Polyangium spumosum: one gene and its partner. The protein of the gene in region 1 interacts with the protein of each later gene in a pairwise test. Links are inferred from orthologs where the notes say so. Each region holds a gene or a part of one and is shown in the gene's direction. Other genes may lie near its edges. The genes, in order: glnD and GF068_RS12415.

The links.
Region 2: the proteins of glnD (region 1) and GF068_RS12415 interact in binary tests that used the Escherichia coli proteins (3 or more experiments, as listed by UniProt). The link is inferred for Polyangium spumosum from one-to-one orthologs.

The regions. Positions count from the first base shown.
Region 1 is NZ_WJIE01000001.1:1,179,264-1,194,426, reverse strand. Bases 10,519-13,905 are described here. They hold glnD ([protein-PII] uridylyltransferase), read left to right. Parts: upstream 10,519-10,918; coding sequence 10,919-13,705; downstream 13,706-13,905. Other genes in these bases: GF068_RS04965 (tetratricopeptide repeat protein), read left to right, coding at 13,702-13,905; GF068_RS04975 (CheR family methyltransferase), read left to right, coding at 10,519-10,922. Also shown: GF068_RS05030 (IPT/TIG domain-containing protein), read right to left, coding at 1-983; GF068_RS05025 (PilZ domain-containing protein), read right to left, coding at 1,032-1,460; GF068_RS05020 (response regulator), read right to left, coding at 1,549-1,932; GF068_RS05015 (RAD55 family ATPase), read right to left, coding at 1,929-3,368; rpsB (30S ribosomal protein S2), read left to right, coding at 3,682-4,578; tsf (translation elongation factor Ts), read left to right, coding at 4,739-5,677; GF068_RS05000 (polysaccharide deacetylase family protein), read left to right, coding at 5,670-6,605; GF068_RS04995 (ABC transporter ATP-binding protein), read right to left, coding at 6,602-7,462; GF068_RS04990 (hypothetical protein), read left to right, coding at 7,545-7,832; GF068_RS04985 (lysophospholipid acyltransferase family protein), read left to right, coding at 7,829-8,815; GF068_RS04980 (hypothetical protein), read right to left, coding at 8,822-9,745; more of GF068_RS04975, read left to right, coding at 10,023-10,518; more of GF068_RS04965, read left to right, coding at 13,906-14,709; GF068_RS04960 (hypothetical protein), read right to left, coding at 14,710-15,163.
Region 2 is NZ_WJIE01000003.1:566,204-580,894, forward strand. What follows is about bases 11,777-14,691. They hold GF068_RS12415 (P-II family nitrogen regulator), read left to right. Parts: upstream 11,777-13,022; coding sequence 13,023-13,361; downstream 13,362-14,691. Other genes in these bases: GF068_RS12410 (serine/threonine protein kinase), read right to left, coding at 11,777-12,716; glnA (type I glutamate--ammonia ligase), read left to right, coding at 13,374-14,691. In the rest of the region: GF068_RS12365 (RseA family anti-sigma factor), read left to right, coding at 1-282; GF068_RS12370 (hypothetical protein), read left to right, coding at 279-785; GF068_RS12375 (M23 family metallopeptidase), read left to right, coding at 904-1,458; GF068_RS12380 (sensor histidine kinase), read right to left, coding at 1,466-2,629; GF068_RS12385 (PAS domain S-box protein), read right to left, coding at 2,699-4,729; Holliday junction branch migration DNA helicase RuvB, read right to left, coding at 4,785-5,813; GF068_RS12395 (sensor histidine kinase), read right to left, coding at 5,851-7,755; GF068_RS12400 (sensor histidine kinase), read right to left, coding at 7,752-9,326; GF068_RS12405 (GNAT family N-acetyltransferase), read right to left, coding at 9,385-9,966; more of GF068_RS12410, read right to left, coding at 9,972-11,776. UniProt on the Escherichia coli protein: P-II indirectly controls the transcription of the glutamine synthetase gene (glnA). P-II prevents NR-II-catalyzed conversion of NR-I to NR-I-phosphate, the transcriptional activator of GlnA. When P-II is uridylylated to P-II-UMP, these events are reversed.

The DNA.
Region 1 (15,163 bases):
GTGTCGACGGGGACGTCGACGAAGGTGATCGGGCTATGGCACTTGGCCGCGATGGTCACGGTGCGCGGGCCGTCGAGCGAAGGATCGTCGAAGAGCGTCACGCCCGTCGCGTCGACCTGCTTCACGAGCGCCGACGGCAGAGCGTTGCCCACGATCACGTGCGCGCCGGCGATCGGATCGCCGGTGAAGTTGTTGTAGACGAGCACCTTGAGCTTGCCTGCGAGCGGCGCGCCGGAGAGGCCTCCCTTGAAGCCGTTCGTGCTGTCCTCGTAGGTGTACGCGTCGAGCACGACGATCGGCTGACCGTCGCCCGCGTCGACCGAGACGGGCTTCGCGCCGGGCGTGCCCTTGGGGACCGTGCACGTGATCGAGGTCGGCCCGTTGATGGTCTGCGTCGTGCAGGGTTTGCCGCCGATCCTGGCGATCGCGGAGGACGTCCAGCTCGTGCCGTCGCCGATGATCTCGATGACCGTGCCTCCGGCGACGGGCCCGCTCGAGGGGGCCGCGTAGAGCGCGTCGTAGGCGTATCCGCCGGGGAGCGAGCGGCGCGTGGATTCATCGTCGCCCTTCTGCACGGTGAGCGTGACCGCGCCGGCCGTGCCCTTCGGCGCGGTGATCTGCAGGCGCGTCGGATCGATCGGCACCATCGTCGACGCGTCGGCCTCGATCTCGCCGAACCAGACGCGCGTCGCGGCGGCGAAGCCGTTGCCGCGGATGAGCACGCGCTGGCCGCCGGTGAAAGGTCCGTGCGTGGGATCGGCGCCGACCACGGCGTAGGGATCCAGGGCCGCGATGTCGGGCGCGGCGTCGATGGGCGGCAAGGTGCCGCCGTCGAAGTTGATGAGCGGCTCTTCCCCGTCGTCGCCGTCGGTTTGTCGGCGGATGCCCTCGGGCGCGCCGGCGATGCAGGCGGAGGCCGTCAGCGCGAACAGCAAAAAGCCGCGCAGGGCGAGCTTCGTCGGGCTGGCTTCTCGATCACGCACACGCCGAGTGTACGCGATGCAGGAGGGTACGGGCGAGCAGGCTCGCGCTCAGGTTTCCTTGGGGGTGAGCCCGAGGTTCGCTTGCTTCTCGGCGAGCGCCTTCACGTCCGGCTCGATGGCCTCGAAGGGCTCGTTGAACCGGATGGCGACGGCGTAAGGCCAGATGTCCGAGACCTCGACGCTGCGCCGCTCGTCCCGAACGACGCGCCCCTTCACCTCCTGAGCCTGGTTCGGATCCCCCGTGAGGTAGAGCGAGAGCGTGACCTCGTCGCCGATCTTCACGCGCGCGCGGGTGAGCAAGAGGGCGCCCGACACGCTGAGGTCGCGGATCACGGCGGTGCGCTTGTTGCCGTTGCCCGTGTCGACGTGGGCGGGGAAGACGGCCGAGTGTCGCAGCGCAGTTCGGCGATCGGACGCGGGGCCCGACAGGGGGCCCTCGGAGAGCGGTCCTTCTTCTTCACGATCTTGGTTGCTCATGGGCGTACCTCGGCGCGCTCCTTGGGCGGTCATCTTCCCGCGGGAGCGCCGCTCGTGACAAGGCCCGACCGCCCGAGGCGAACGCCCGCTAGCTCCGCGCGACCTCTTCGCGATCGCCCCTACCAGCGAGCCGCGCGACCGTGTCGAGCAACGTACCGAGGTCGAACGGCTTCTTGAGGAACGCCGCGCAGCCGAGCTCCTGCGAGAGCCTCCGCCCCTCGGCCGCGCTCATCATGACGACCGGGATCCCGCCGAGCGACGCGTCCTCGCGCATCAGCCGCAGCATCTCGGCCCCGTCCACGACCGGCATCATCCGGTCGAGCAGCACCAGATCCGGCCGCGATTCGGCGAGCCGCGTGAGCCCTTCGCGCCCGTTCGAGGCCGTGATCACGCGGTAGCCCTCCGCGGTCAGGAGGTCGCTCAGCACGTCGACGATATCGAGTTCGTCGTCCACGACGAGGATCGTCTTCACGCGCTCCCCCGGAGGCGACTGCGCACGCCTGGCTGCTCCACCTCGATGCCCTTGCTCGAGATGCGGAGCCTCCGCAGCGAGGGATCGTGCTTGCCCCCCGCGACCTTTCGTGTCGCGACGTACCGGCGCAGCCTTCGACCCCTCTCTTCTTCCTCGAGGACGATCACATTGTCGACGAACGCGGGCTGCGACACCACGCTCGTGGTCCTCGCGTGCTCCCACGTGGAGACGGTCTCCGTGAGGATCGTCGTCGCGCCGCGCCTCGCGAGCGCGGCCCAGAGCGCCGCGTGGAAGCGATCGAGGCGCTCGACGTCCGTCGTCATGTTGCGGAAGCCGCGGAGCTCGTCGATGAACACGCGCTTCTGCCCCTCCTCGCTGACCTCCTCGAGCAGGCGCCACGCGACCGCGTCCGCCGTACCCTCGGTAGGCGGATACCATAGCATCGTCAGCTCCGTGCGATCGAGCGCGCCCTGGGCGTCGAGCCCGATGCCGCTTGCGGCCTGGACGATACGCTCGGGCCCCTCCCCGAAGCCGAGGTAGATCCCGCGCTCGCCTCGCCGCACGCCCTCGAGGAGGAAGCTCATCCCGAGCAGCGTCTTGCCCGTCCCGGGGCCCCCCAGGATCACCGTGGACGATCCTCCGAGCACGCCGCCGCCGAGCATGGCGTCGAGCCCCTGCACGCCGAAGCCGAGCCGCCGCTTCGGGGCCGCCGGGGCCGGCTGCGGGAAGGGCCACGCCTCGAGCCGCGGGTAGACGTGGATGCCCTTCTCGTCGATGTCGATCGCGTGCGCGCCGAGCGCGTACTTGGTGGCCCGCATCTTCTCGACCACGAGCTCGCGCACCGAGCGCGCGCCGACGCGGCGTTTGTCGAGCGTGAGGAGCCCGTCCACCGTCGCCTGCTCGGGCCGAGGCGCGTCCGACGCGCTCCGCGTGGCGAGCAGGAGCATCGTGCAGCCGGTCAAGCTCGCCGAGGTCGAGAGCGTCAGCAAGAACCGCTTGAACACGCTCGTCGTCGGGGCGAACTCCTCCGCCGTGCCGAGCCCGTCGAGCACCAGGAACATCGCGCCGTGCTCGCGGATCGTGCGGCCGAGCAGCTCGAGCAGGCCGTCGAGCCCGCTCTGCTCGAGCACGCCGTAGCCGCTCATGTAGACGATCCGGTGCGGCACGAAGCTCGGGTCGAAGAACTCGAAGCCCCCGAGGTGCGCGAGCATGCGGGCGTGCGCCTCGGCGAGCAGCGTTACGTACACGGCCGTCTGGCCCGTCGCTGCGCGGCGGAAGGTGATCTGGTTGGCGAGGATCGTCTTGCCGCTGCCAGGAGGGCCGACGACGAGGTGGACGCTGCCGGCCAGGAAACCTCCGCCGAGGACGGTGTCGAGACCTGCGATCCCCGTGGGGATCCGGTCGAGGTTGGGTCGCTCGGCGTCATCCTGTTTCATGGCGTGCCCCTCGGATGCCGGAGGTCCGTCCGCCGTCGCGGTTTTCCCGGCGCTGCGAGCGAGTGCGTCGCCTCACTGCGACGGACCGAACGAAAGGCCCGCTCCTTCCGTTGACAAGCCCCGGATCGCGGGGCAGGATGCGCGCCCCGTTTGCCCCTGCTTTTGGCGAGGCAAACGGAATCCACACGCTCCCCCGGCACACGCCCAGAAGGTGGGACCTGCGACCGGTGCCCCCAGGGATCCTCGGATCCCGGGGGGTTGTTCGCGGGATGGGGAGCGGAGGTCCAACCGAACCCGAGAAGGAATACGTGCCATGACCGACGTTTCGATGTCCACCGCCGAGTCCGCCGGCGCCTTCGTGCCCCCGGCGCCCGGTGAGTTCCCGCTGCCCCTTCGCTCGCTGCTCGACGCGGGCGTGCACTTCGGCCACCAGACGAAGCGCTGGAACCCGAAGATGCGCCCGTTCATCTACGGCGCGCGCAACGGCATTCACATCGTCGATCTCGACCAGACGGTGCGCCTCTTCAAGCGCGCGTACGACTTCGTCGTCGACGCGGTCGGCCGCGGCGGCAGCATCCTGTTCGTGGGGACGAAGCGCCAGGCCCAGGACATCGTCCAGGAAGAGGCCCGCCGCTCCGGGATGTACTTCGTCACGAACCGCTGGCTCGGCGGCACGTTGACGAACTTCCGCACGATCAAGCAGGGCCTCGACCGCCTCCGCACGCTCGAGCGCATGAAGGAGGACGGGACGTACGAGCAGTTCGTCAAGAAGGAGGTCGCGCGCATGGAGAAAGAGCGCGATCGCCTGGAGAAGTACCTCGGCGGCCTGAAGGGCATGGGCGGGGTCCCGGCGGCGATCTTCGTTATCGACCCCCACCAGGAGTCGATCGCGGTGAACGAGGCGCGCAAGCTCGGCGTCCAGGTCATCGCGATCACGGACACGAACTGCGATCCGGACCTCATCGACTACGTGATCCCGGGCAACGACGACGCGATCCGGTCGATCCGCCTCATCACGGCGCGTATCGCCGACGCCGCGCTCGAGGGCTCGCAGCGCCGCAAGGACGTGGAGCGCGAGCAGGACCGTCCGCAGCAGGGTGGCCCGCAGCAGGGTGGCGGCCGTCGCGACGAGATCAACGTGTACCAGGGCGGCCGTGGTGGTCGCGGCGGCCGTGGTGGTCGCGGCGGCGGCGATCAGCCCCAGCAGTAAATCACGCGCCCGGCCTGCGGGCTCCGGTCGAGAGGGCGCCGCTGCGCTCGAGGCGTGCTGCCTCGCGCGGGCGCCCTCCTTGCTTCCCCGAAGCCCCGTCCGGGCAAACTCCCGATTTCACACAAGCACAACGATCCCACTTTCTGGAGGAATACGAGCCATGGCCGGCATCAATCCGCAGGCGATCAAGGAGCTCCGCGAGCGTACGCAGGCGGGCATGAGCGACTGCAAGAACGCCCTCGTCGAGGCCGACGGCGACATGGAAAAGGCCGTCGAGATCATCCTGAAGAAGGGCCTCGCGAAGAGCGCCAAGCGGGCCGGCGCGGTCGCCAGCGAGGGCGAGGTCCGCGCCTCCGTCTCGCCGGACAAGCGCGCCGCCACGCTCGTCGAGGTCAACATCCAGACGGACTTCTCCGCCCGCAGCGACGAGTTCAAGAACTTCGTCGGCGACGTGCTCTGCCTCGCCGAGGCCGCGCCCCTCGGCGCCGACCTCAAGAACAGCGAGCTGCGCGGCAAGAAGGTGAGCGACGTGATCGTCGACCTCACCGCGCGTATCGGCGAGAAGGTCGACATTCGCCGCTGGGATCGCGCCGAGGTCCCCGCTGGCAAGTCGGGCCTCGCGCACGCGTACGTGCACCTCGGCGGCAAGATCGGCGTCGTGCTCGCGCTCGAGACCGAGAACGACGCGGTCGCGCAGCACGCCGAGGTCCTGAAGTTCGCCGACGAGACGGCGATGCAGATCGCGGCGATGAACCCCGTCGCGCTCGTCCGCGAGGACATCAGCGACGAGGCGAAGGCCAAGCAGAAGGAGATCTTCGAGGGCCAGCTCCGCGAGGACCCGAAGCCGAAGCCCGAGAGCGCGTGGCCTAAGATCATCGAGGGCAAGTTCAACAAGTGGTTCAGCGAGGTCACGCTGACCGAGCAGGAGTCGGTCGTGGTCCCCGGCAACACGATCGACAAGCTCCGCCAGGCCGCCGAGAAGGCCGCGGGCGGCAGCGTGAAGATCGTGCGCTTCGTGCGCTTCGAGCGCGGCGAGGGCATCGAGAAGCCGCAGGGCCCCGACTTCGCTTCGGAAGTTGCGAAGATGGCCGGTGGCTGAGAGGCCGCTGCTCGCGGCCGTCTCCGTCGACCTCGACGGCATCTCGCACTACCACCACATCCACGGCCTCGCTCCGCTCGCGGACGGGGCCGTGGCCCTCCATGCCGTCTACGACGTCGCCCTCGCCCGCATGGCGGATTTCGCGCGGGCGCACGACCTGCCCCTGACCCTCTTCGCCATCGGCGCGGACCTCGCCCGTCCCGAGAGCGCCGCGACGCTCGCGGGTTTGTCCCGACGAGGCCACGTCGTCGAGAACCACTCGTTCTCGCACCGCTACGACCTCACGCGCGCCTCCGCCGAGGAGATCGAGCGCGACATCGCGGCCGGGCAGGAGGCCATCGAGCGCGCCACGGGCCGCCGCCCCGCGGGCTTTCGCGCGCCGGGGTACACCGTCACCGACGCCGTCTTCGACGCGCTCGAGGCGCTCGGCGTGCGCTTCGACTCGTCGGTCTTCCCGTGCCCCGCGTATTACGGCGCGAAGGCGATCGTGATGGGGGCCATGCGCATGCGCGGCCGCACGAGCGCCTCGGTGCTCGACACGCCGCGCGTGCTCGCCGCGCCGACACGCCCGTATCGCCCGGGCAAACCCTGGTTCCGCCGAGGGAGCCGCGCCCTCGTCGAGCTCCCGGTCCAGGTCACGAAGGGCCTGCGCCTGCCCTTCATCGGCACCTCGATCGCGCTCGGCGGGCCTCGCGTAGCGCGCGCGCTCGCCGAGCAATGCGCGGACGAGCCGCTCGTGAACCTCGAGCTGCACGGCATCGATTTCCTCGACGCGGCGGACGGCCTCGCGCACCTCGTCCCGTACCAGCGCGAGCTCCGCATCCCGCTCGGGCGGAGGCTCGACGCGCTCTCCGTGGCCCTCGAGGTGCTCGCGAGGCGTGGCGCGCGCTTCGTCACGCTCGAGGAAGCGGCGAACGAGTTCGCCTAGCTCGAAGGGTGATATCGCACGGCGGCGCCGCCCTCGGGCGCCTGCTTGAAGTTCTCGACGCGGCCCACGCGATCGGGCGCGACGCCGGAGGCCGCGATGAACTCGCGCGCGATCTCGCTCTCGCCGTACGCGAGCTCGTCGGGCGTGCCCGAGGCGACGACCTGGCCCTGGATCACGAGGAACGCCTGGTGCGCGATGCGGAAGGTGCTCGCCATGTCGTGCGAGATCACCACGCTCGTCACGCCGAACCTGTCGCGCGTCTCCTCGATGAGATCGTCGACCATGCGGCTCGTCTGCGGATCGAGGCCGCTCGTGGGCTCGTCGTAGATCAGGATCTTCGGCTCGAGCATGAGCGCTCGCGCGAGGCCCACGCGCTTGCGTTGGCCACCCGAGAGCTCGCTCGGCATGCGCTTCTCTTTGTTCTCGAGCCCGAGCAGGTTGAGCATGCTCACGACCTTGTCGCGGATGTCCTTCTCGGACATGTGCTTGCGGTGCTCGCGCAAGGGGAACGCGACGTTGTCGAAGATGTTCAGCGAGTCGAGCAGCGCCGCGTACTGGAAGACCATGCCGAACTTCTGGCGAACGCGGTTCATCGGCCGCTCGCCGAGCGGGCCGATGTCCTCGCCGTCGACCCAGATGTGGCCACTCGTGGGTTTCTCCAGGCCGATGAGCAGCCGGAGCAGCGTCGTCTTGCCCGCGCCCGAGCCGCCGATGATCACCGCCGTCTCCTTGCGGCGGAGGTGCATCGTTACGCCCTTCAGGACCTGCGTCGTCCCGAACGATTTTTTCACGTCGTCGACGAAGACGTGATCCTCCGGCGGGATCCGAGGTGCTTGGCGCGCGGCTCCGGCGGACATCGCGCGCCGAGGCTACCACGCGGTCTCGTCCGAGGGGCCTCTCGCGCTTGACGCGTGGGGCTCCCGGCGGGAAATGTGCCGCATGACCGAGGACATGTTCCGCACCGTGCTCGACACCGTTGGCGTCACGACCGACAAGGAGGGCTGGCTCCGCCTGCCGGAGGGCCAGCTCATGACGCTGTACGCCTCGCACGACGGCGTGGCGCTCAACATCGCGAAGGTCGAGTGTTTGCGGATGGTCCACGGCGTCATCCGGGCGCGCTCGAGCAAAGGCGAGACGTTTTTCGTGGCGCGCGAGGATCTCTTCGCCCTGAGCCTCGACGGCGGCACGAGCGTCGCCGCGGGCCGCAAGGCGGGCTTCTTGGGTTGAACGCGCGAGGCCGAGCGGACGACTCGCTCGGCGCTCGCGCGGAGGGCGCGCCCGAGGCGCTCGCAGTGGGGCCGAGAGGTCCGCTGTGGATGTGGCTCGTGGCGCGCCTCGTCGGCCTCTTGCCGTACCACGCGCTCCGCTCGTTCGGCGCGGCGCTGGGCGCGCTCGTCGGCGGGCTCTTGCGGGTGCGTCGTCGCCACGTCGAGGCCGCGATGACACGCGCGGGCGTGGACGCGCCTCGTCGCGCGGCGGCCGGGATGTACCGCTCGCTCGGCGCGGGGTTGTTCGAGCTCTTGTGGACAGCGGGCAGGCCGGCCGAGCCGCTCGACGCGCGGCTCGTGGTGTCTGCGCGGGCAGCCGAGCTCTTCGAGCGGGCGCTCTCGCGGGGGCGCGGCGTGGTGGTCGCGACGGCGCACACGGGCAACTGGGATCTCGCGGCCTGCGCGGCGGCGGCGTGGCTCCGCGGGCGCGTGGGGAGCGAGGGGCGCGCGCCTTCGCTGCACGTGATCACGAAGCGTTTGTCCTGGCGCGCGCTCGATCGTACGTGGCAGCGCTTGCGGGCCGAGCGTGGTGTCCTGCTCGTCGACGCCCGCGGCGCATCGGCGCGGGTTCGTGAGGCGCTCGCGCGTGGCGACGTGGTCGCGATGATGATCGATCAAGCCCCCGAGCGCGCGGCGGGCGTGGCGGAGCTCCCGTTCCTCGGCGCGCCTGCGTGGTGTGACCTCGCGCCCGTCCTGCTCGCGTCGCGCGCGCGTGCGCCGATCGTCGTGGCCTTCGGGCGCCGCCGGGACGATGGGCTGCACGAGCTCGACGCCTTCGATCTGATCGAGCCGGAGGCGCTCGCCTCGCGGGCCGACGTCGTGCGCGTGGCGGCGCGGATCACGGACGCGCTCGCGGAGTTCGTCAAGGAAAACCCAGCGCAGTGGTTGTGGTTGCACCGGCGGTGGAAGGGTCTTTCGAGGGAGAAGCGGCGACGATCCTGATCGGCGTCAGAACGTGCCGATCGCGCCGACGGCCGGGATCGTGTTGCCGCGGAGATCGTACGAGACCGTGGGGCCGAGGCCGTGGAGTTCGAAGCCGCCTGCGGCTCGTTGCTTCTTCGCTTCGAGTTGCTCGCGGTGCGGCGTCGTCGCGAGGTCCACGATGCCGAGGGTGAGCGGCGCGAGGAACGCGAACGTGACGGGGACGAGGTGGCTCTTGTCGTCCCAGTCGATCATCGTGCCCGCGGCGAACGAGCCGCCGCGCAGCGCCGTGAACAGGAGCCCCTTGCCCCAGTCGCCCACGACGAGGCGCGGGACGCTCGGCGTGATCGTCAGGATCGCGCCCATCGCGTAGAGCGCCGATTTCGAGGGCTCGACGTTGCAGGCCTCGGAGGCGTCGCAGGCCGCGCTCGCCCCGAGCGAGATGATGTACGCGGCGCCGGTGGTGGCCGTGCCGAGGCCGAAGATGATGCTCGACGCGATGAGCGCGCCCTTGCGGCCCGGATCGGGCGCGTATTTGGGCTTCTGCTTGCGCAAACCGGGCAGCCCCGGCGCGGCCGGGGGCGGCGGAGGAGGCGGCGGATAGACGTACGTGGGCGGCGGCGCGTAGGGGTACGGGGAAGCGTGGGGGAGGGGGCACGGGCCGCGCTGGGCCGCGGAGGGGGACGGGGGCGTCGCGCGGGGGTCGACGTCGACGCGCCCGCAGCCGTAGGCGTGGACCGCGCCGTCGGGCGTCTGCGCGTGGACGTCGACGCCTTGCTCGGGCGTGCGTGTGACGGTCGTTCGGCCGTCGGGGTGCTGGACGATGTTCGGCGGGAGGGGCGCTCCGGGCGGAAGCGGCTCGAGCGGCGGGGGGGGCACCTGGGCAGAGGCGGCCCCGGCGGCGAGGAAACAAGCGAGCGCCGCGGCCGAGGAGGACATCGTCTTGCGCATGGCGAGGCAGGTAGGGAGCAAGTTCCAAGCCATCCGTGCTTTCCGTGGTTGCATCGTGGGACCTCGGGGGACCGGTCGTGTCCTTCGCGGGCAGTGTATCGCGCCGGGCGAGCGGGGGCGTGGACGTGGGTTCACGCCCGGGTGGGTCGGAAAGGTGAATGTTTGGCCTGGATGGCCGGGCCTTGGTGATAAATTGGCGGCGCGATGGAAGCGGGAAGCCAGTCGACCGGCGACATGCACTACGCGCGCCACGAGGACGGCGCGCGCCGAGGAGGGCATGCGTCGTGGCACGCGTGGTGTGTGCTTCTCGGCGGCGAGATCGGTCTTCTTCTTCCTCTTCACGCCACGCGCGGGGGGCACATCCGTGTCTGGACCTGACTCGGGCGATCGCGCCGTCGACGTCGCGCTGAAGCTCGCCGAGGAGCTCTTCGGCTTCGGCTCCAGCGGCGCCACGCCCGGCTGGGTGCGTGATCGCGTGCGCCGCTACCTGGAGCATCAGTCGTACAAGAGCGGCTTCACGATGAACGAGGTCGCGCGGGAGCTCATCAAGGACAAGGCCGCGGTCGAGCGGATCGTCACCTCGCTGCGCGTCGGCGAGACGCGGTTCTACCGCGACGGCGCGCAGTGGGAGGCGATCGAGCGTCACCTCGAGAAGCTCTTCCCCGCGGACGTGGAGCTCCAGGTCCTCTCGGCCGGCTGCAGCACGGGCGAAGAGGCCTACACGATGGGCATGTTGCTCACGGCGGCGCGGCGGCGCTTCCGCGTGCTCGGCGTCGATCGCTCCGCCGAGGCGATCGCGGTCGCGCGCGAGGCGACGTACGGGCGCGAGGCGGCGCGCGACATCCCGCCCGCGTGGGTCGAGCGGTTCTGCGACGAGCAGAACGGGCGGCTGCGTGTCGGCCTGCTCGTGCGCAACGCGGTCGAGTTCGAGGAGTACGACCTCGTCAAACGCGTGCCGCAGGGGCCGTTTCACCTCATCCTGTTCAAGAACGTGCTGCTCTACCTGACGCCGCAGGCCGGCGAGCAGGTCGCCACGCGGCTCGCGAACGAGCTCGAGGACGGAGGCGTGCTCTTCTCGGCCGCGAGCGAGGTCTTGCGCCTGCGCAGCATGGGCCTCGAGACCGTCCGGCTGACCCCGTCCGTCACCGCGTTCCGCCCCGCGAAGCGTCGCCCATGACCACCGAGGTGAAAGATCCGACGGGCGCGCTCGTGGATCTTCGCCGCGAATGGTCCGCGCGACGCGCCGAGCTCGAGGCGCTCGTGCCCTCGCAGAGCAGGCCCGCGCCGCTCGACGGGTGCGGGCTCGCGCTCGGGAGGCGGCACGCGCGCCTCTGCGACGACCTGCTCGCGCGGCTCTTCGAGCTCCTGCGGAGCGAGGCGCGCGAGGGGCGCCTGCGTTTGCCCGGCGGCGAGCTCTTGCCGAAGGAGGTCGCCGAGGCGTTCGAGGAGGTCGCGCTCGGCGGCGTCGGTGGATACGGGCGCGGCGCGCTCGCGCTCGGCAGCGACCTCGACGTGCGCCTGCTCGCGCGGGACCTCGGCGCGGCCGCGGCCGTGGCCGAGGCGCTGCTCTACCCGCTCTGGGACATGGGCGTCCCGATCGGCCATCAGGTCGGCAAGGTCGAGGCGCTCGTGGAGGCGGCCCGCGCGGACCTGCCGACGGCGACGAGCCTGCTCGACTACCGGCACATCACGGGCAACCGCGCGCTCTCGGACGAGCTGAAGACGCGGTGCGACGCGGGCCTCTTCGCGCACGCGGAGCTGCCTCGGTTCCTCGCGCAGCTCGAGGACGAGGTGCGCGTGCGGCACGCGCGCTTCGGCGGATCGGTCTACCTGCTCGAGCCCGACGTGAAGAACGGCGCGGGCGGCCTGCGCGACCTCGACATCGCAGGCTGGGCGGGCAAGGCGCGCTTCGGCGTGCACGAGCTCGACGATCTCGTGCGCGTGGGCGCGCTCCTGCAGCGCGAGTCGGCGGACATCGCCGCCGCGCGCGAGCTGCTCTTCCGCATCCGGAACCTCCTCCACGCGCACGCGGGGAGGCGCAGCGACAGGCTCACGTTCGACGAGCAGGAGTCGATCGCGTCGCTGCTCGGCTACGGCGAGGGCGGCGAGGCCGTCGAGAAGATGATGAGCGCGTACTACCGCAGCGCGCGCATCATCTCGAGCGCGCGGGAGACCATGCTCTCGCGCGCGGCGCCGCTCCTCGGCAAGAAGAAGCCCCGCGAGGAGGACCTCGGCGGCGGCGTGCGCATGTTCGACGGCTGCGTGACGATGAGCGAGCTCGAGCTCGTCACGAAGGAGCCCGCGCTCGCGCTGCGGATGCTCTCGGCGGCCGTCGAGCGCCGCGCGCCGCTGCTCCCGTGGGCGCGCGACGCCATCGCGCGGGCCGCCGCGGATCCTTCCTGGACCGAGAGCCTGCGCGAGAGCCCCGAGGCCGCGCGCCTCTTCTGCGCGCTCGTCTCGACCACCGAGGAGACCCGGCTCAAGCGCGGATCCACGCTCGCGGAGATGCACGACCTCGGGCTCTTGCTCGCGATGATCCCCGAGTTCTTGCCCGTCGTCGGGCGCGTGCACCACGACGTTTACCACGTGTACACGGTCGACGTTCACTCGGTGGCCGCCGTCGACAGGCTCGCGGCGCTCGTGCGCGGCGAGCTCACGGCCGAGCACCCGCTCGCGTGCCGCCTCGCCGCCGAGGCGACGCGCAAGACGATGCTGTTCTTCGCGACGCTCTTGCACGACGTGGGCAAGGCGATCGGCGGCAAGGATCACAGCGTGCGCGGCGCCGACATGGCCGACGTCATCCTGAAGCGCCTCGGCTTCCCGCCCGAAGACGTCGCGGCCGCGTGCCACCTCGTGCGCCAGCACCTCGTCATGTACCACGTCGCGACGCGAAGGGACCTCGACGATCCCGCGACGATCGAGGAGTTCTTGCGCGTGATCCCCGACCGGGACTCGCTCTCCGAGCTCTACCTGCTCACCGTCGCCGACCTCTCCACGACGAGCCCGACGTCGATGACCTCGTGGAAGGCGCGTATGCTCGACGAGCTCTACCTCGCCGCCGATCGCGCGCTCGCGGGCAACCCCGGCGAGGACGAGCGCCTCGCGCGCGCCCAGTCGGCCGTGCTCGAGGCCGCGCGCGCGCTGCTCGTGTCCTCGGAGGAGGAGCGGGCGGCGCGGGAGGCGTTCGTCCCGACGTACCTCGCGTCGATGCCGGAGCGTTACCTGCTCTCGAACGCACCCGCGGCGATCGCCTCGCACGCCGAGCTCGCGCGCAAGCACGGGGGCCGGACGGTCAGCGTCGCGCTCGTCCCGTCGCGGCACCCGCAGGCCGCGGAGATCTGCGTCATCGCCTCCGATCGTCCGGGCCTGCTCGCGTCGATCACCGCGGCGCTCGCGGCCTCGCGCCTCGAGGTGCACGCCGCGCAGATCCACTCGCGCCACCTGCCGGACGGTACGGTCGAGGCCGTCGACCTCTTCTGGGTGCGTGATCGCGCCGAGGGCGTGGAGGGCGTCGCGCGGGCGCTCCCGGGCCTCGTGCGGGACCTCGACGCCGTGCTCGAAGGCCACACGACCACGGCCGAACTCGCGAGCAAGCGCGGCAAGAGCGCGCTTCCGGGCCGCGCCACGCCGCGCGTGCGCACCCAGGTCTCGATCGACGACCGCGCCTCGCCGCGGCACACCGTCATCGAGGTCATGACCCGGGATCGGCCGGGCCTCTTGCATGCCATCTCCGACGCGCTCTACCGCCTCGGCCTCAGCATCGCCGTGGCCAAGATCAACACCGAAGGCATGCGCGCCGCCGACGTGTTCTACGTCAGCGAGGCGGACGGCGCTAAAGTGGCGCCGGGCAAACGCGCGGCCGAGGTGCGGCAACGAATCGAGTCGGTGCTCGAGTCGCTCGAACAAGAAGGAAACAGCGGGCCATGCTCTTCTTACCCTCCTCCTCGCGCAGAGCGATGAGAGCTCTCCTCCCTTGCATCACGGCGCTCGTGCTCGCCGCGTGTGGCAGCACGCCGCCCCCGAAGGATCCCGACCTCGTCGCCGATCCGCCGCTCGGCGGCACGGAAGGCATGACCGGGGGCGCCGCGCAGACCGACTTCCAGCGCGCCGTCGCGTTCATCGAGAAGGAGCAATACGCGGCCGGAAAGGTCCACCTGAAGCGCGCGCTCGAGGCGTCGCCGGACAACGCCGAGGCGCACGCGTACATGGGCCTCGTGCTGGAGAAGGAGAACGACCTCGCCGGCGCCGAGAAGTCCTACCTCGCCGCGCTCGAGCGCAAGCCGGGCCTCGCCGCCGCCGCGCAGAACCTCGCGGCGATCTACCTCTCGACGAGCCCTCCGCGCACCGACGACGCCATCAAGCACCTGCGCGCGGCGCTCGAGAAGACGCCCGGCGACGTCGGCATGCTGCGGAACCTCGGTTATGCGCTCGGCCTGAAGGGCGACGTCGAGGGCGCGTCGAAGGCCTACGAGACGGCCATCACGAAGGGCGACTCGGTCGAGGTGCGCTTCGAGTACGCCGCGATGCTCGCGGAGGCGAAGCAACACGAGAAGGCCGTGCCGCACCTGAAGAAGGTCCTCGAAGGCACGAAGGACGACCCCGCGATGCTCGTGACGGTCGGCCGCATGCTCGGCTACGGCAAGGCGTTCGGCGACTGCGTGGCCGCGTTCGACCGCGCGCTCGAGCTCGAAGCCAAAGATCCCGAGTGGTTCGTCCGTCGCGGCACCTGCAAGCACGAGCTCGGCGACGAGGCGGGCGCGCTCGCGGACTACCAGGAGTCCACCAAGGTGAAGCCCGACTATGCCGCGGGCTACTACTACATGGGCCTCGCGCAGCTCGCGCTGAAGAAGCCGCAGAGCGCGGAGTTTTCCATGGGCAAGGCCGCGGAGTTCGGCAAGGACACGCCGATCGGCAAGGCCGCGAAGGACAAACTCCGCGAGCTCAAGTCGACGAACAAGCGCTGATCACGCGCGGCGCCGCTGCTGCACGTACGCGGCGAGCGAGACGATCGCGCCGAGCACGATCGCCCCGACGAGCAGCTCCGTCGGGATGTCGAACTCCTTGCCCACCACCGCGATCACGTAGATGCGCGGCGCCCGCCCGAGCCCCACGGCCGCGGCGTACCGCAGCGCCGAGTAGCCCGTGAGCGGCATCAAGATCCGCACGATGATGAAGGGCAGCGGCAGCGCCGCGAAGGCCGCCGTCGTCAGGAACGGGGCGACCTTCGCGTACCCCTCCGCGCGCTGAAAGATCGGCTTTTGCCGGAGCTCCGCGAGCTTCCGGATCTGGAACGTCGTGCGAACGAGCCGGTGATCCAGAAGCGCGGCGAGCGCCGCCGCCGCGGCCGCGACGAGCGCGAGCGACCACGGCGGGGCCGTCTTCGCGGCGAGCAGCGTCGCCGGCGTGAGCGGCTGCGGC
Region 2 (14,691 bases), on another replicon or contig:
CGGATGGACGTCGCGACGCCTGGGCCGCAAGGCGCGCCCGTGGCCGTGGTCACGACGCCCGCGGAAGCGCCTGCGGCCCCTGCCCCGACGCCGACGGAGGCGCCTCGCGCAGCCGATACGGATGTGCAGGACGGCGACGACGAGGTAGGCGTGGCCGTGGCGGCCGTCGACTTCGGTACCAGAATCGGCACGATCTTTTACGTACCCGCGGAGGCTGCCACGTCGAACCACACCACCACCGTCGTGTGGCTGGCCGACGATTCCGCTGGAGGAGAACAATGAGGCTCCCGCTGTTTGCTTTGCTCGTGGCCGCTTTTGGGCTCTCGCTCGGGCATGGCCCCTCCGTGGCGCATGCGCAGGGCGCCGCCGCTGCCCAGGCCGACGCGTCCGTTTCGATGGAGATCGTGGTCCTCCACGGCACGAACGACGGCACGGGGATCGACCCCAAGATCGGCAAGATGCCCGAGCTCGCGAAGCCGCCGTTCTCCTCGTACAACAGCTACAAACTGCTCGATCGCTCGAAGCAGACCTCGTCGAAGGCGAGCCCCTCCACGCTGAAGCTGCCGAACGACAGGGTGCTCAAGGTCTCGCTGAAGGACGTCGTTCAGCCGAGCAAAAAGGGCGAGTCGAAGCGGTACGTCATCAGCGCGAGCATCCAGAAGCCGGGCGGCAGCGACTTCCTCCCGCTGCTCGAGGTCAACGCCAAGGCCGGCGAGACCTTCTTCGTCGCCGGACAGAACCACAAAGGCGGCGTCCTCGTCATCGGAATCAAGGTCAATCCCTGAGCCGGATCCCTCGGTATAGTTAGGGCGGATGGTCCCCCGCTCGTCTCTCTTCGCCCCCCTCCTCGTCTCTGGAAGCCTCCTGCTCGCTGCCTGCGGCGGAAGCGCTCCTCCTCCGAACATGCCGATCTACGCGCCCGGGACGGTGCTCTACCGGCTCCCGGTCGTCGGCAAGTGGCGCGTCTATCGCACGCACTACGGCGCGAACAACGATCAGGCCTACGCGCTCGATCTCGTGATCGACGACGACATGCCGCGATCGAAGCGCAACGAGGACCACCCCTCGTACAACCAGCCCATCGTGGCCGACGCGCCGGGCGTGGTGATCATCGCGGTGGACGGCGTCCCCGACAACGTCCCGGGGCGCGCGAACAAGTACGACATGCACGGCAACTTCGTCGTGCTCGATCATCAGAACGGCGAGTACTCGCTCTTCGCGCACCTCATCCCGGGCACCGTGCGCGTGCGCAAAGGCCAGTTTGTCCCGGCAGGCACCGAGCTCGGTCGATGCGGCAACTCGGGGCACTCGTTCGCGCCGCACCTGCACTGGCAGGTCATGACGGACGCGGACGCGAGCTCCGCGCGCGGCGTCGCGCCCCGCTACGTGCCCTACGAGCGCAACGGCGCGATGTCGGTCGATCTGCCGCAGAAGGGCGATCGCCTGATCGCGAAGTAACGCGCCGTCAGCGCTGCGGGGGCTCGCTCGGGGACGCGGCCACCGGCAGATCGAGCTCGAACACCGTGCCCTTCTCGGGATGCGCGTACGCGCGGATCTTGCCGCCGTGCGACGCGACGATGTTCCGCACGATGCTGAGCCCGAGGCCCGAGCCCGTGCCGTCGGTCTTCGTCGTGAAGAACGGCTCGAAGATCTTCTCGAGGTGAGCGGCGTCGATGCCGTGGCCCTCGTCCTGGATGGTGATGCGCACCGTGCCCTCGGCCGCCGACGTCGCGGTCTTGATGAGCAAGCGTCCGCCGTGCTCGCGCATCGCGTGCGCCGCGTTCGTGAACAGGTTGACGAAGACCTGCGTGAGCTGACCCGCGACGCCACGCACGAGGCGCACCTCGCCGAACTCGCGCGAGACCACGACGCGCATCTCGCCGAGCACGTGATCGCAGAACACGAGCGCGCGCTCGATCGTGTCGTGGATGGCGACGGGCGCGGGCACGGACGCGGTGGGGCGCGAGTACGCCATGAGGTCACGCGAGAAGCGCAGGATGCGCTCGGCGGCCTCGTTGATGCGCGCGAGGCGCTCGACGTCGGCAGGGTCCGCCTCCGTGCGCAGGGCCTTCTTGTGGAGGTAGTCCGAGTACGCGACGATCGAGGTGAGCGGGTTGTTGAGCTCGTGCACGATGCCGGCGGCGATCTGGCCGAGCGAGGCGAGCTTGCCGGCCTGGATGACCTGGGCCTCGAGCTCCTTCACCTCGCTGCCGTGCGCGCGCGCCGCTCGATGGATGCGGGCGTTGCGCAGGGCCGAGGCGAGCGCGAGCGCGAGGCGATCGATGAAGGCGTCCATCGAGCCCGTGCCCGAGAAGCGCGACTCGTCGTCGGAGGCGAGGTGCAGCGTGGAGCCTTCGTCGCCGTTGATGACGACGACACGTTCGAAGGCGTAGTCCGGGAAGAGCCGCGTGGGATCACGTGACTCGCCTTCGCTGCGCGCCCCGCGGCGAACGACGACCTGCCCGTCGGGCCCGCCGGGCACGCAGACGCCGATCGCCGCGTCGGGCAGCACCTCGAAGACGGCCGTGACGATCGACGTGGCCGCCTCCTCGGCGCTCGCGTCGGGCGGGATCTCGCACGAGGCGACGAGCAGAGCGTCGAGCCACTCGACCGGGAGATCGCGGCGCATCGCTTTCCTTTGCGTGATGGGGATCTGGGATTCCCGCATCGGAGCTTCGAGACCTTCGGCACCCATCTCTCACCCGAGCGCTCGGTTGGGGTCCTCTTCGCTGGACCGGTCCAGGTCGATGATCTTCGCTGCCCCCACGTACGCCTTCGTTTCGTAGCGCGTGATCTTGCCGATCTTCCGGACGATCTCGGCCATTCGCTCCGCCTCCCCGAGGATCGTCGCGGCTGCGGAGCGGACGGACGCCGGGTCCTCGGCCCTCCGGTTGATGAGCTCCGCGTAGCCGAGCACGCTCGTGAGGGGCTGGTTCAGCTCGTGCGCGGCCGCGCCCGCGAGCTCCGCGATGAGCGCTTGCTTCTCTCGCGCGCGGAGCTCGTCCTGCGCCTTCGTCAGCTTCGCCTCCATGCGCAGCCGCTCGCGGAGGTCCGTGAAGAGACCAACGGAGCCGACGGGGCGGTTGTCCTCGACGATCAGCGCGGCCGAGAGGAGCACCGGGATCAGGGTGCCGTCCTTCGCGAGCGCCTCCGTCCGGTAGCCCTCGAGCCTGCCCGGACCTCCGTGCTCCGGCGACTTGATGAGCCGCATGATCTGGAAGGCGCGGCTCGGCGCGTAGAGGTCACGCACGTTCCTCACGCCGACGACCTCGCTCGCGCGGTAGCCGTAGATCCGCTCCGCGGCGCGGTTGAACAGGCGCACCACGCCCTCGTTGTCGGCCGAGATGATCGCGTCGACCGAGCTCTCGATGACGCGCTCGAGGAACTCCTTGGTCTTCTTGAGCTCGGCGGCCGTGGCGCGATCGTCGGTCACGTCGCGCAGGCTCACGAGGATCGCGCCGCCGTCCTCGCGGAGCACCGAGCTCGTGCTCACGCTGATGATGCGACGTTCGCAGGCGATGTCGCTCGAACGTCGGATCGTGATGTCGGCCATGTGCGAGAAGACGTTCCGCTTGAAGCTCTTGCGGATGCGATGGAGCGTCGGGAGATCCTTCGGGTCGACGACGTCGGCGAGGCTGCTCGTGGCGAGCTGCTCCTCGGTGAGGCCCGTGATCTCGCGGGCGCGAGGGTTCGAGAAGAGGATACGTCCGTCGACGTCGACGACCAGGATGCCGTCCGCGGACGAGTGGAAGAAGTCGGCGTAACGCTCGAGCGCGGCGAGCCTCCGCTCGGCCTCGAAGCGCGCGACGTTGATCTCCTGCGTCTGATCGCGGAGCGACTGCAGGATCTTCGCGTTGCGCAGCGCGATGGCCGTCGCGTTCGCCACGGTGCGCGCGAGGGAGAGCTCGTGATCACGCATCGTCCCCGGCTGCCGGGCGCGCAGGAAGAGCACGCCCATGGGTTTGTCGTCGTAGACGATCGGGACGAGGGCGAGCGAGCGGAAGGAATTCTGCGGGAGATCGGCGCGCACGACCTCGAAGAGCGGGTGCGTCGCGGCGTCCTCGATCACGAGCACCTCGCCCGTCTCGAGCGTCCTCCGGATCTCGGGGTACTTGTCGAGGGCGATGGGCAAGTCGCGCAGATCCCGATCGTCGCTCGCGGCCACGACGTACCCGGTGTCGACGTTGTCGCCGACGAGCACGATGCTGCAGCGGTCGACCCGCGCCACCTCGGCGATACGACGTACGACCGTGAAGAGGATGTCGCGGAAGTCGAGCGTCGACGAGAGCGCTTGCGTCAGCTCGAGGACGACACGCGCGTCTCGCTCGCGACGCCAGAGCGCGTCGACGTACTCGCGCATGCGGAGCTGGCCGCGGATCCGCGCGAGCAGCTCCGCGGGGCGGAACGGCTTGCGGACGAAGTCGTCGGCGCCCACGTCGAAGGCGCGCGTGATGTCGTCGTCCGTGTCGAGCGCCGTGAGCACGACGACGGGGACGTCGCCGACGCGCGTGTCTTCGCGGAGCTGGCGCAGCACCTCGAAGCCGTCGGGCGGCGGCATGACGAGGTCGAGCAGGACGAGCGACGCGTCTCGCTCGGCGAGCCACGCGAGTGCCTCGGTGCCGGACGTCGCCGTGGCCACGGGGATGCCGGCGCCCGCGAGCGCCTGCGTCAGCACGTGTCGGCTGACGGCGTCGTCGTCGACGACGAGCACGGGGAGCGCGGGGTGCACGCCACGAGATTATCCGCGGTCGCGCAGGAAGGGAAACAACCGCACTCTTTCCGCGTCAGGAGAAGAGGTCGCCCTGGGGCGAGCCCTTCGTGGGCATCGGCTTTCCGAGGTGTTCGTAAGCCTTTCGCGTGGCGATGCGCCCGCGCGGCGTGCGGCCGAGGAAGCCCTGCTGCAGGAGGTACGGCTCGTAGACGTCCTCGATGGTGTCGCGCGGCTCGCTCAGCGCGGCGGCGATGGTGTCGATGCCGACGGGGCCTCCGTCGTAGTGATCGATGATCACCATGAGCAGCCGACGGTCCATCTCGTCGAGGCCCGCGGCGTCGATCTCCAGGCGCTCGGCGGTCATGCCGGCGATCTTCGCGGTGATGCGGCCGGTGCCGAGGACCTCGGCGAAGTCGCGCGCGCGGCGCAAGAGGCGGTTGGCCACGCGCGGCGTGCCGCGGGCGCGCGCGGCGAGCTCGCGGGCGCCCGCGTCGTCGATGGGCACGTCGATGAGCCGCGCGCTGCGCGTGATGATGCGCTGCAGATCCTCGACGGGGTAGAAGTCGAGACGCACGACGTAGCCGAAGCGCGAGAGGAGCGGCGCCGTGAGCAAGCCCGTTCGTGTCGTCGCGCCGATGAGGGTGAAGGGCTTGAGCGCGAGCTGGATCGTCGTCGCGTACGGGCCGTCGCCCGTCATGATGTCGATCTTGAACGCCTCGATCGCGGGGTAGAGGCTTTCCTCGACGGCCGGCGTGAGCCTGTGGATCTCGTCGATGAAGAGGACGTCGCGCGCCTCGAGCTTGGTGAGCAGGCCGGCGAGCGCGCCCTTGTGCTCGATGGCCGGGCCGCTCGTGGCGTGCAGGTTCACGCCCATCTCGCGCGCCACGATGTGCGCGAGCGTCGTCTTGCCGAGGCCGGGAGGGCCGCAGAAGAGGGTGTGATCGACCGGCTCACGCCTGCGCTTCGCGGCCTCGACGAAGACCTTCAGGTTCTGCCGGTGTTTGTCCTGCCCGACGTACTCGTCGAGCGAGTCCGGCCGGAAGAGCCGATCGAAGCGGTCGTCGTCCGCGGTGGACGCCGGAGAGATCACGCGCTCGGACATGCGGCAGGACGTAACCCGTACGAAGGAAAGAGGGAAGTCACCCGAGCGCAGGCTTCGAGGAGAGCCGCGGGCGGCTGCCCGGGATCACGAGGGGGAGAACGCACTGTACGACGGGCGCGCCGTCGGGGGTGTCTTCCACTTTCACGGAGCCGCCGTGCAGCTCCATGATCGAGCGCGCGAGGCTCAAGCCGAGCGTGAGCCCGCGGCCGCGGGAGGTGGCGCGGCGGGCGAAGAGCGCGTCGAGCTCGGCGCGTGTCGTGTTGCGGCTGCCGAGCTCGACGTCGATCCGAACGGCCTGACCCGGCTGGGCAGGGCGGAGCGCGCGCACACGAACGGCGCGCGAGGACGCGTCGGCTGCTGCGGTCCGGATCGCGTGCGCCACGACGACGGCGATCGCGCGCGCGGCGTACGCAGGATCCACGGGGATCGTCGGCAGCCCCTCGGCGATCTCGACGACGACCTCGCTCTGCGCGTCGCCCGCGAGCTCGCGCGCCCTGCGCACGGCCTCCGTCGTGAGGAGCGCGACCTCGGTCGCCCTCGGCATCAACGTGAGCTGTCCGGCCTCGACGCGCGCGGTGTCCAGGATCGACTCGATGAGCGCGAGCAGCTCGCGCCCGCGGTTGGCGATGAGCTCCAAACTCTCGCGCTGGCTCGCCGTGAGCTCCTCGCGGCCGACGAGCTCCGCGAAGCCGAGGATCGCGTTCAGCGGACTCTTCAGGTCGTGGCTCACGCTCGCGAAGAGCAGGCCTCGCATGCGCTGCGCGGCCTCCTGCGCCTCGAGCGCGCGCTCCTGCGCGCCGGCGAAGATGCGGAAGCGCTCGGCGAGGACCTCGATCGCCCGCCCGAGCCGCGCGACGAGCTCGAAGCGCGCAGGCCGCGCGATCTGCGTCGCGCCGCGCAGCACGCTCTCCGTGCCGAGCAGGCGCACGCGGTGCGTGGCGAGCTTCAGGTCGGACGCGATGGCCTGGCCGATGAGCACGCCGAGCAGCGCCGCGATCAGGACGAACGCGAGCGCGATCCCCACGCCCTCCGTCGTGACCGCGGGATCGAGCTCGGCCGTGAACCGCACGTCGGCCTGGCCTTCTTCGAGCGGCACGCTGAGCACGAGCTCGCCGTCGGTCTCGCGGCGCAGGTTGGGATCACCGTCGCGCCGCGGGCCGGTGATCCGCGCGAGGAACCCGTGCTCCGCGGCCGCCGCCACGGCGTCTTCGCGTGCGTTCTTGTTCCCCTGACCCGGCCCCGGATCGAGCGCGATCTTCGCGAGCAGGAGCGCCGTGTTTTTCCGGCTCTGCTCGGTGAGCGTGCGCATGTGCGCGTGCGTCGTGAGCACCGCGCCCACGCCGACGAGCGCGACGGGCGCGACGACCGCGATCAGGAACTTCTGCAAGAGCCTGCGGCGCGGGATCTGGTGCAGCTCCTGCGACTCGAGCAGCGTCGTGATGGGCTCGATCGGGACGAGCTCGAGCAGGCGCACCGTGGCCCCGCGGAGGAGCACGTACTGGATGAGCGAGGCGGCGCCGACGATGGTGATCGAGAGGCAGAGGAGGCTTATGGCGCGGCCCTGATCGAGCTTCTCGGGGCGGACGCCGGGCACGAGGCTGGCGAAGGCGACGATCGAGCCGACGACGAAGGTCCGCAGCGTGATTGCGCTCGGCAGCGAGGCGAGGTCGCCGTAGTCCTGCGCGCGCACCGTCGCGGCGCCGCCCGAGAGCACGCGCAAGAGCGCGCGATGCTTGTGGATCCGGAGCAACGTCACGAGCAGGCACAGGCCCCACGCGACGACGGCGAGCGCGGCGCCGATGACGAGGACCTTCTTCGTCATCGGCCAGTCGAGCACGATGAGGTTCGGCGCGAGCAGCGCGATGGCGCAAAAACCCCCGATGCCCGTGAGGAGCTGGCGACCCAGGATGGCGCGGGTGAAGGTGCGGGCGACGTCGCTCATCGATCACGCTCCCTTCGCGGCAGCGGCATCGGCGGCGGCGTCATCGAGTCGAGCAGGCGCGCCGGTCGCGGCGGCGGATCCGAGGACAGATCGATCACGCGCGAGTCGCTCGACGACTCCACGATCGTGCCTGGATCCGCGAGGTGAGGCAGCGTGGCGGTGAACGTCGAGCCGCGGCCCATCTCGCTGCTCACGTCGATCGTGCCGCCGTGCATCTGCACGAGCCGCTTCGTGATCGCGAGGCCGAGGCCCGTGCCCCTGCGTCGCGACTGCGCGTCGCCGAGCTGCCGGTACTCCTCGAAGATCGCCGCCGTCTGCTCCCGCGGGATCCCCGGCCCCGTGTCGCGCACCTCGATCTTCACGAACGACCCGCGCGCCTCGATCTGCACGGTGACCGAGCCATGGGCTGTGAACTTCACCGCGTTCGAGACGAGGTTCGTGATGATCTGCCGCACGCGCCGTTTGTCCGCGTACGCGTAGAGCCGGCTCTCGCCCGTCACCTCGAGCCTGAGCGGCTTGCGCTTGATGGTCGCGGTCGCCTCGCGCACGACCTGCTCGGCGATCTGACGGACGTCGACGGGCCCGCGCGAGAGCTGCAGCGTGCCCGTCTCCAGCGCCGAGAGCTCGAGGATGTCGTCGATGAGCTGCCTGAGGTGCTCGCCGCTCGTCCGGATCACGGCGAGCGACTCGCGCGCCTCGTCGCTCAGCGGGCCGTCGACCTCGCTCTCGAGCACGTGCGCGAAGCCGAGGATCGCGTTCAGCGGCGTGCGCAGCTCGTGGCTCAGCCCCGCGAGGAACGCCGAGCGCTCCTTGTCCATCTCCGAGGCCTGCTGCAGATCCGCGCGGTAGCTGCGCTCGGCGGCCGCGAAACGCGTGACGAGCAGGTTGAACGCCGCCGTCAGCACGCCGACCTGATCGAGCGAACGGAGGGGGATCGGCTCACCCGTCGGCGCCGCGTCGGGGCGCGCCATGTCCACGATGCGCTCGCGCACGTAGTCGACGTCGTCGCGGAGCTGCTTCGTGAACGCGACCGCGACGGAGACCGCCACGCCGAGCAGGAGCACCGTCAGCGCCGCGACCGCGTTCACGAGCGGCACGTACCCCGGCGGCGGGCTCGGCGCCGACACGAAGGCCAGCACCGTGATGCCATCGAGCGGCGGATCCAGCGGGCGCGCCGCGAACCGCACGCGACCGAGCGCCGTGCGTGTCTCGCCGCTCCCGGCCGCGAGCAGGCGCTGCACCTCGGCCTTGTTCGGCGGGCCGAAGCTCTCGTCCACGAGGATCTGCCCGCCCTGCTCGACGAGCAGGAGCTCCGTGCCGCTCCGCCTCGCCGCGCGCCCCACGATCTCGGGGCGCTCCTCCACCGTGGCGACGCGCATCCGCGCCGCGAGCGTGCCCGCGATCGCGGCGGCGCGCAGCGAGGAGGCGTCGTCGCTGATACGTCGGAGCTGCGTGATCCCGAGGAGCGCGATGGCGAACGCCGTCGCGATGCCGATCACCAGCACCAGCACCGGCGCCACCGGCAAGAGCGGGAGGCTGCCGCGGAATCGTCGTAACGAGAAACGCCGCACGTTCGTCTCCCCCGCGGACGAGCATCATCCGCATCGCCCCGTCCTTCAAGGGGGACGCTCAGGTCGGGCGCGGATCGGTCGCGAGCAGCGCGAAGACCGCGTGATCGAGCCAGCGGTCCTCGCACCACTCGGCCTGCCGCGCGATGCCCTCGAAGCGGAAGCCGAGCCGCCCGATCACCCGCAGCGAGGCGTGGTTGTCCGTCGCCGCCGCGACGCGCACGCGATGCGCGCCCATGTACCGGAACGCGAACTCCACGGCTGCGCGCGCGGCCTCCGTCATCAGCCCGCGCCGCATGCTCTCCTTGCGCAGCCAGTACCCGAGCTCGCAAGAGCGATGCATGTGCACGCACGACTCGAGCCCCACCACGCCCGCGAACGTGCGCCCTGCGCGCTCCCGGATCGCGAAGCGCACCGCGCGCCCCTGATCCCAGTCGGCCACGCACGCCTCCGTGAAGCGCACGCTCGACGCCGGCTCCGTGTAGTACTGCACCCACGGCAGCCACTTCGAGAGCATCGGCCGCGAGCCGTTCACCGCGAGCCACACCTCGGGCGAGTCCGCCGGATCGACGGGCGCGAGCAGCAGGCGCGGCGTCTCGATGGGCTGGGATCGCAGATCGGAGCGCGGCGGGATGACCAGCATGCGCGTCACTTGCAGACGAAGCGCGCTGCGTAGGGCTCGAGCACCCCTGCCTCGAAATCGAGCCACGCGATCAGCCACTCGCCCGGCGCCTTGCCGGCGATGACCGCGGGGCTCGGCTGCGCGCCGCTCACGCGGGCGATCCTGGCGGCGGCGGCGTTCTTCACGCCGTCGCGGCTGATCGGCGCGGTCATCACCCCGCCCTTCTCGAACCACACGATGCGCCCGTTGCCCGCGGCGTCCACGCCGACGGACGGGTGACCGCCGAACTTGCTGAACCGCTTGTCGCGCCAGAGCGGCTGCGCGTTCGCCGCGTCGAGGTACGCCGCCGACACGCCCGAGTTGCTCTCGCCGTCCCACACGAGGAAACACGCGTCCTTCGTGCACGCGATCCCCGTCATGTCGGCCTTCGACTTGTCCGTGTTCACCACGATCGTCTCGCCGATCCAGCGATCCTGGCGGTCGCCCTTCTTGCGCGGCTCGACGCCCTTGCCTGCTTCGGCGAGCGGCAGCCGCATGTGATACGCGACCTGGCTCGGCGTGCGCTCGAGCCGGAACGACACGTGCGCGACGTCGCCCACGATGCCGACCATCGGCGAGCGCACGCGCGGCTTGTTCGGGCCCGTGGGCACGAAGTCCGTCGCGCGCACGGCCTCGCCCTGGGGCTCGAGCTTCGCCGACAGGCGTCGCAGGAAGAGCTCGTCGCCGCCCGTGTCGACCTCCGCCGACCACGCGACGAGGAACGTGCCGTCCGCCGCGCGTTGCATCGACGTGCCCGAGCTCGGCCCGCGCAGCGGCGAAATCTTCACGAGCGGACCGCCGATCCGCCCGTCCGGATCGAGCAGGCGCGCGTGCACGCCCGCCTCCGTCCCGTGCCCGTCCGCGTAGAGCAGCACGAGCTGATCGTCGAACGACATCACCACCGGCTGCTTGACCGCCACGCCCTCCGGCGTGACGTCGATCGGCTCCGACAGCGCCCGCATCGACGCGTCGAGCGCGACCGCGTAGGCGTGCTCCTGCCCCTCGTGCATGTCGGTCCACGTCATGATCGGGCCCCGCGGACCGAGCGCGATCCACGGCCGACCGGCGGGCACGCGCCGCGGCTGCGCCGATCCGAGGTCGTACGATCGTGGCCTCGCCAGGCCCGTCAGCGAGCAGGGCGACTTCGCCGCGGCGGCCGAGATCGCCACCTGCACGTGCTCGAGCATCGTGCGCGGCACGCCGTGGCCGCCCTTGTCGAACGCGTCCTTGAGCAGCTTCAGCGTGCCCTTGTGATCACCCTCCGCGAGCGTCGCTTGCGCCTCCGCGACGATCGGCCTCCATGGCAACACGGGGGCGGCGTTCGCGGCGTCCGCCGACGAGGATGACGCCGGGCGCACGCTCGACGACGCGTTCGGCTGCGGCGAAGTGACGCTCGCGCTCCCGCTCGGGATCGACGACGAGGCCGTCCCCGCGCCTCCCTTCGCGTCCGGCCCGAACTTCGTCCAGGCCGCGTAACCGCCGCCGAGCAGCGCGACCAGCACCACGGCCGTCACGACCCCGAGCGCCGCCGTCTTCGGGCGCGGCGGCGCCTGCGACAAACCCGGGCCGAGCGGCTCCAGCGTGCCCGGCGGCGCCTCGAACGTCGACTTCGTCCCGCGTGGCGAGGCAACGCCCTCCGACTGCGGCCCTCCGCGCACGGAGGCGGGCGGCATCGAGGCGAACGGGCCTGGCATCGTCGACGAGGGCGGCGCCAGCGACACCATCGGCAGCTCGTTGCCCGTCGCCGTGAACCCCGGCCTCGAGGGCCCTGGCGCGGGGATCGTCTTGCCCATCGTGTTGATCTGATCGGCGGGGAAGAGGCCGGAGAACTCGGGCCTCGCCGTCTCGAACGCGGCCGACAGCTCCTCGGCGAACTCGCGCGCCGTCTGAAAGCGATGTTCGATCTTGCGATCGAGCGCCTTGTCGAACCACGCCTTGAACGTCGTCGGCAGGTCGGGCCGGTAGACCAGCGGATCGGGCGGCTGCGCGCTCGCGATCTGCGCGAACGTCATCGCGACGCCTTGCTCCGTCTGCCACACGGTCCTGCCCGTGAAGCACTCGTAGACGATGCACGCGAGCGCCCAGAGATCGGCGCGATGATCCACGGCGCCTTGCCCGCGGACCTGCTCGGGGCTCATGTACGCGGGTGTCCCGAACACCGCGCCTTCCCGCGTCAGCCGCGCCTGCTGCGTGCCGCCGGAGCCCTCGAGCGGCGTGTAGAACTTGGCGAGGCCGAAATCGAGGATCTTGGCGAGGAGCTGTCCATCCTCGTCCTTCCCGAGGAAGATGTTCTCGGGCTTCAGATCGCGGTGGACGATGTTCGCCGCGTGCGCCTTCGTCAGCCCACGACAGACCTGCGTGACGATCGCGAGCGTCGTCTGGATGTCGAAGTAACGGACCTTCGTCATCCGCTCGTAGAGCGACTCGCCCTCGAGCAGCTCCAGCACCAGGAAGGGCGGGCCGTTCTCGAGGCGCCCCGAGTCGTAGACGTCGCAGATGTACGGGCTGCGGATCGCGGCGGCCGCGCGCGCTTCGCGGAAGAAGCGCTCGACCACCACCATCGACGTCGTCAGCTCCTGCGCGAGGACCTTGATCGCGATCCGCTTGCCGATGTCGATGTTCTCGGCCTCGTACACGGCCGCCATCCCACCACGGCCGATCTCGCGGGTGATCTTGTACTTCCCCGACAGGAGGGTACCTACCGGTAGCTTCGTCGAGGTCGGTGAGGCCATCAGATCATCGGCGACGAACGGAAAAGGGCGGAGTCGCTCGCGAGGGTAGGCGAGGTGGAACCCGCCGACAACTCTACGACGTAGGCGGATGCCGATTGCGCGTCGAACCGGCCGACCGGACGGCCCGGGGAGAACCCCCGCGCGCGTGAGCCTCCCCCAGGAGCCGCGATCTTGGCGACGCGGGCCACCAAATTTCCGCCCGTCTTGCGAGCGCGAGATTTTTTACCGGCGTGCGTGCGCTGAAACATTCCCGAAACCGAGGGGGCCGTAGACCACGTCCGGCCCCCCGAGCGAGAGGTCCGAGAGATGAAGAAGGTCGAGGCGATCATCAAGCCGTTCAAGCTCGACGAGGTCAAGGATGCCCTCGCGGAGGTCGGCATCCAGGGCATGACCGTGACCGAGGTGAAGGGCTTCGGTCGCACCGGCGGCAAAAAAGAGGTCTACCGCGGCTCGGCGTACGTCGTCGACTTCGTCCCCAAGGTGAAGCTCGAGATCGTGGTGCCGGACCCGCTGGTCCAGAGCGTCATCGACGCCATCGAGAAGAGCGCGAAGACCGGCCGCATCGGGGATGGAAAAATCTTCGTCGTCCCGGTCGACGAAGCCGTCCGCATCCGCACCGGGGAGCGCGGCGAGGACGCGATCTGACGGAGAAGGAACATGAAGCCGAAAGACGTCATTCAATTCGCGAAAGACCACGACTGCAAGTTCGTCGACCTCAAGTTCATCGACCTGCCCGGCATCTGGCAGCACACGACGATCCCGGTCAGCCGACTCTCCGAGGACATGTTCGAGGAGGGCATCGGCTTCGACGGCTCCTCCGTGCGCGGCTGGCAGCCCATCAACGCGTCGGACATGTCGATGACGCCCGACCCGACGACGGCGAAGATCGACCCGTTCCACGCGCAGAAGACGCTCTCGCTCATCTGCAAGATCTCCGATCCGGTGACGGGCCAGCCTTACGGCCGCGACCCGCGGTACATCGCGCAGAAGGCGGAGAACCACGTCCGCGCGACGGGCATCGCCGACACCACGTTCTTCGGCCCCGAGGCCGAGTTCTTCGTCTTCGACTCGGTCCGCTACGACAACTCCCCGCGCGGCGCCTTCTACGAGCTCGACTCGGACGAGGCCGTCTGGAACACGGGCAAGGCGGGCCCGAACCTCGGGCACAAGATCCGCCACAAGGAGGGCTACTTCCCCGTCGCGCCGACGGACTCGCTCGGCGACGTGCGCGCCGACATGATGACCACGCTCATCGAGAGCGGCGTCTACGTCGAGGTCGGCCACCACGAGGTCGCGAGCGCGGGCCAGTGCGAGATCGGCGTGCGCTTCGACAAGCTCACGTCGATGGCCGACACGCTCATGTGGTTCAAGTACGTCGTGAAGAACGTGGCCAAGCGCCACAACAAGACCGCGACGTTCATGCCGAAGCCCCTCTTCGGCGACAACGGCAGCGGCATGCACTGCCACCAGTCGCTCTGGAAGGACGGCAAGCCCCTCTTCGCGGGTGACGGCTACGCGGGCCTCTCGGACATCGGCCTCTGGTACATCGGCGGCATCTTGAAGCACGCGAAGGCGCTCGCGGCCCTCACGAACCCGACGACGAACAGCTACCGCAGGCTCGTCCCTGGCTACGAGGCGCCCGTCAACCTCGCGTACTCGAGCCGCAACCGCTCGGCAGCGATCCGCATCCCGGTCGCCGCGGGCAACTCGCCGAAGGGCCGCCGCATCGAGGTCCGCTTCCCGGACGCCTCGTGCAACCCGTACCTCGCCTTCGCCGCGATGATGATGGCCGGCCTCGACGGCATCCAGAACCGCATCGATCCCGGCGATCCGCTCGACAAGGACATCTACGCGCTCTCGCCCGAGGAGCTCAAGGAGGTGCCGAAGTGCCCTGGCTCGCTCGACGAGGCGCTCACGGCGCTCGAGCGTGACCACGAGTTCCTCCTCCGGGGCGACGTCTTCACGCGGGACATCA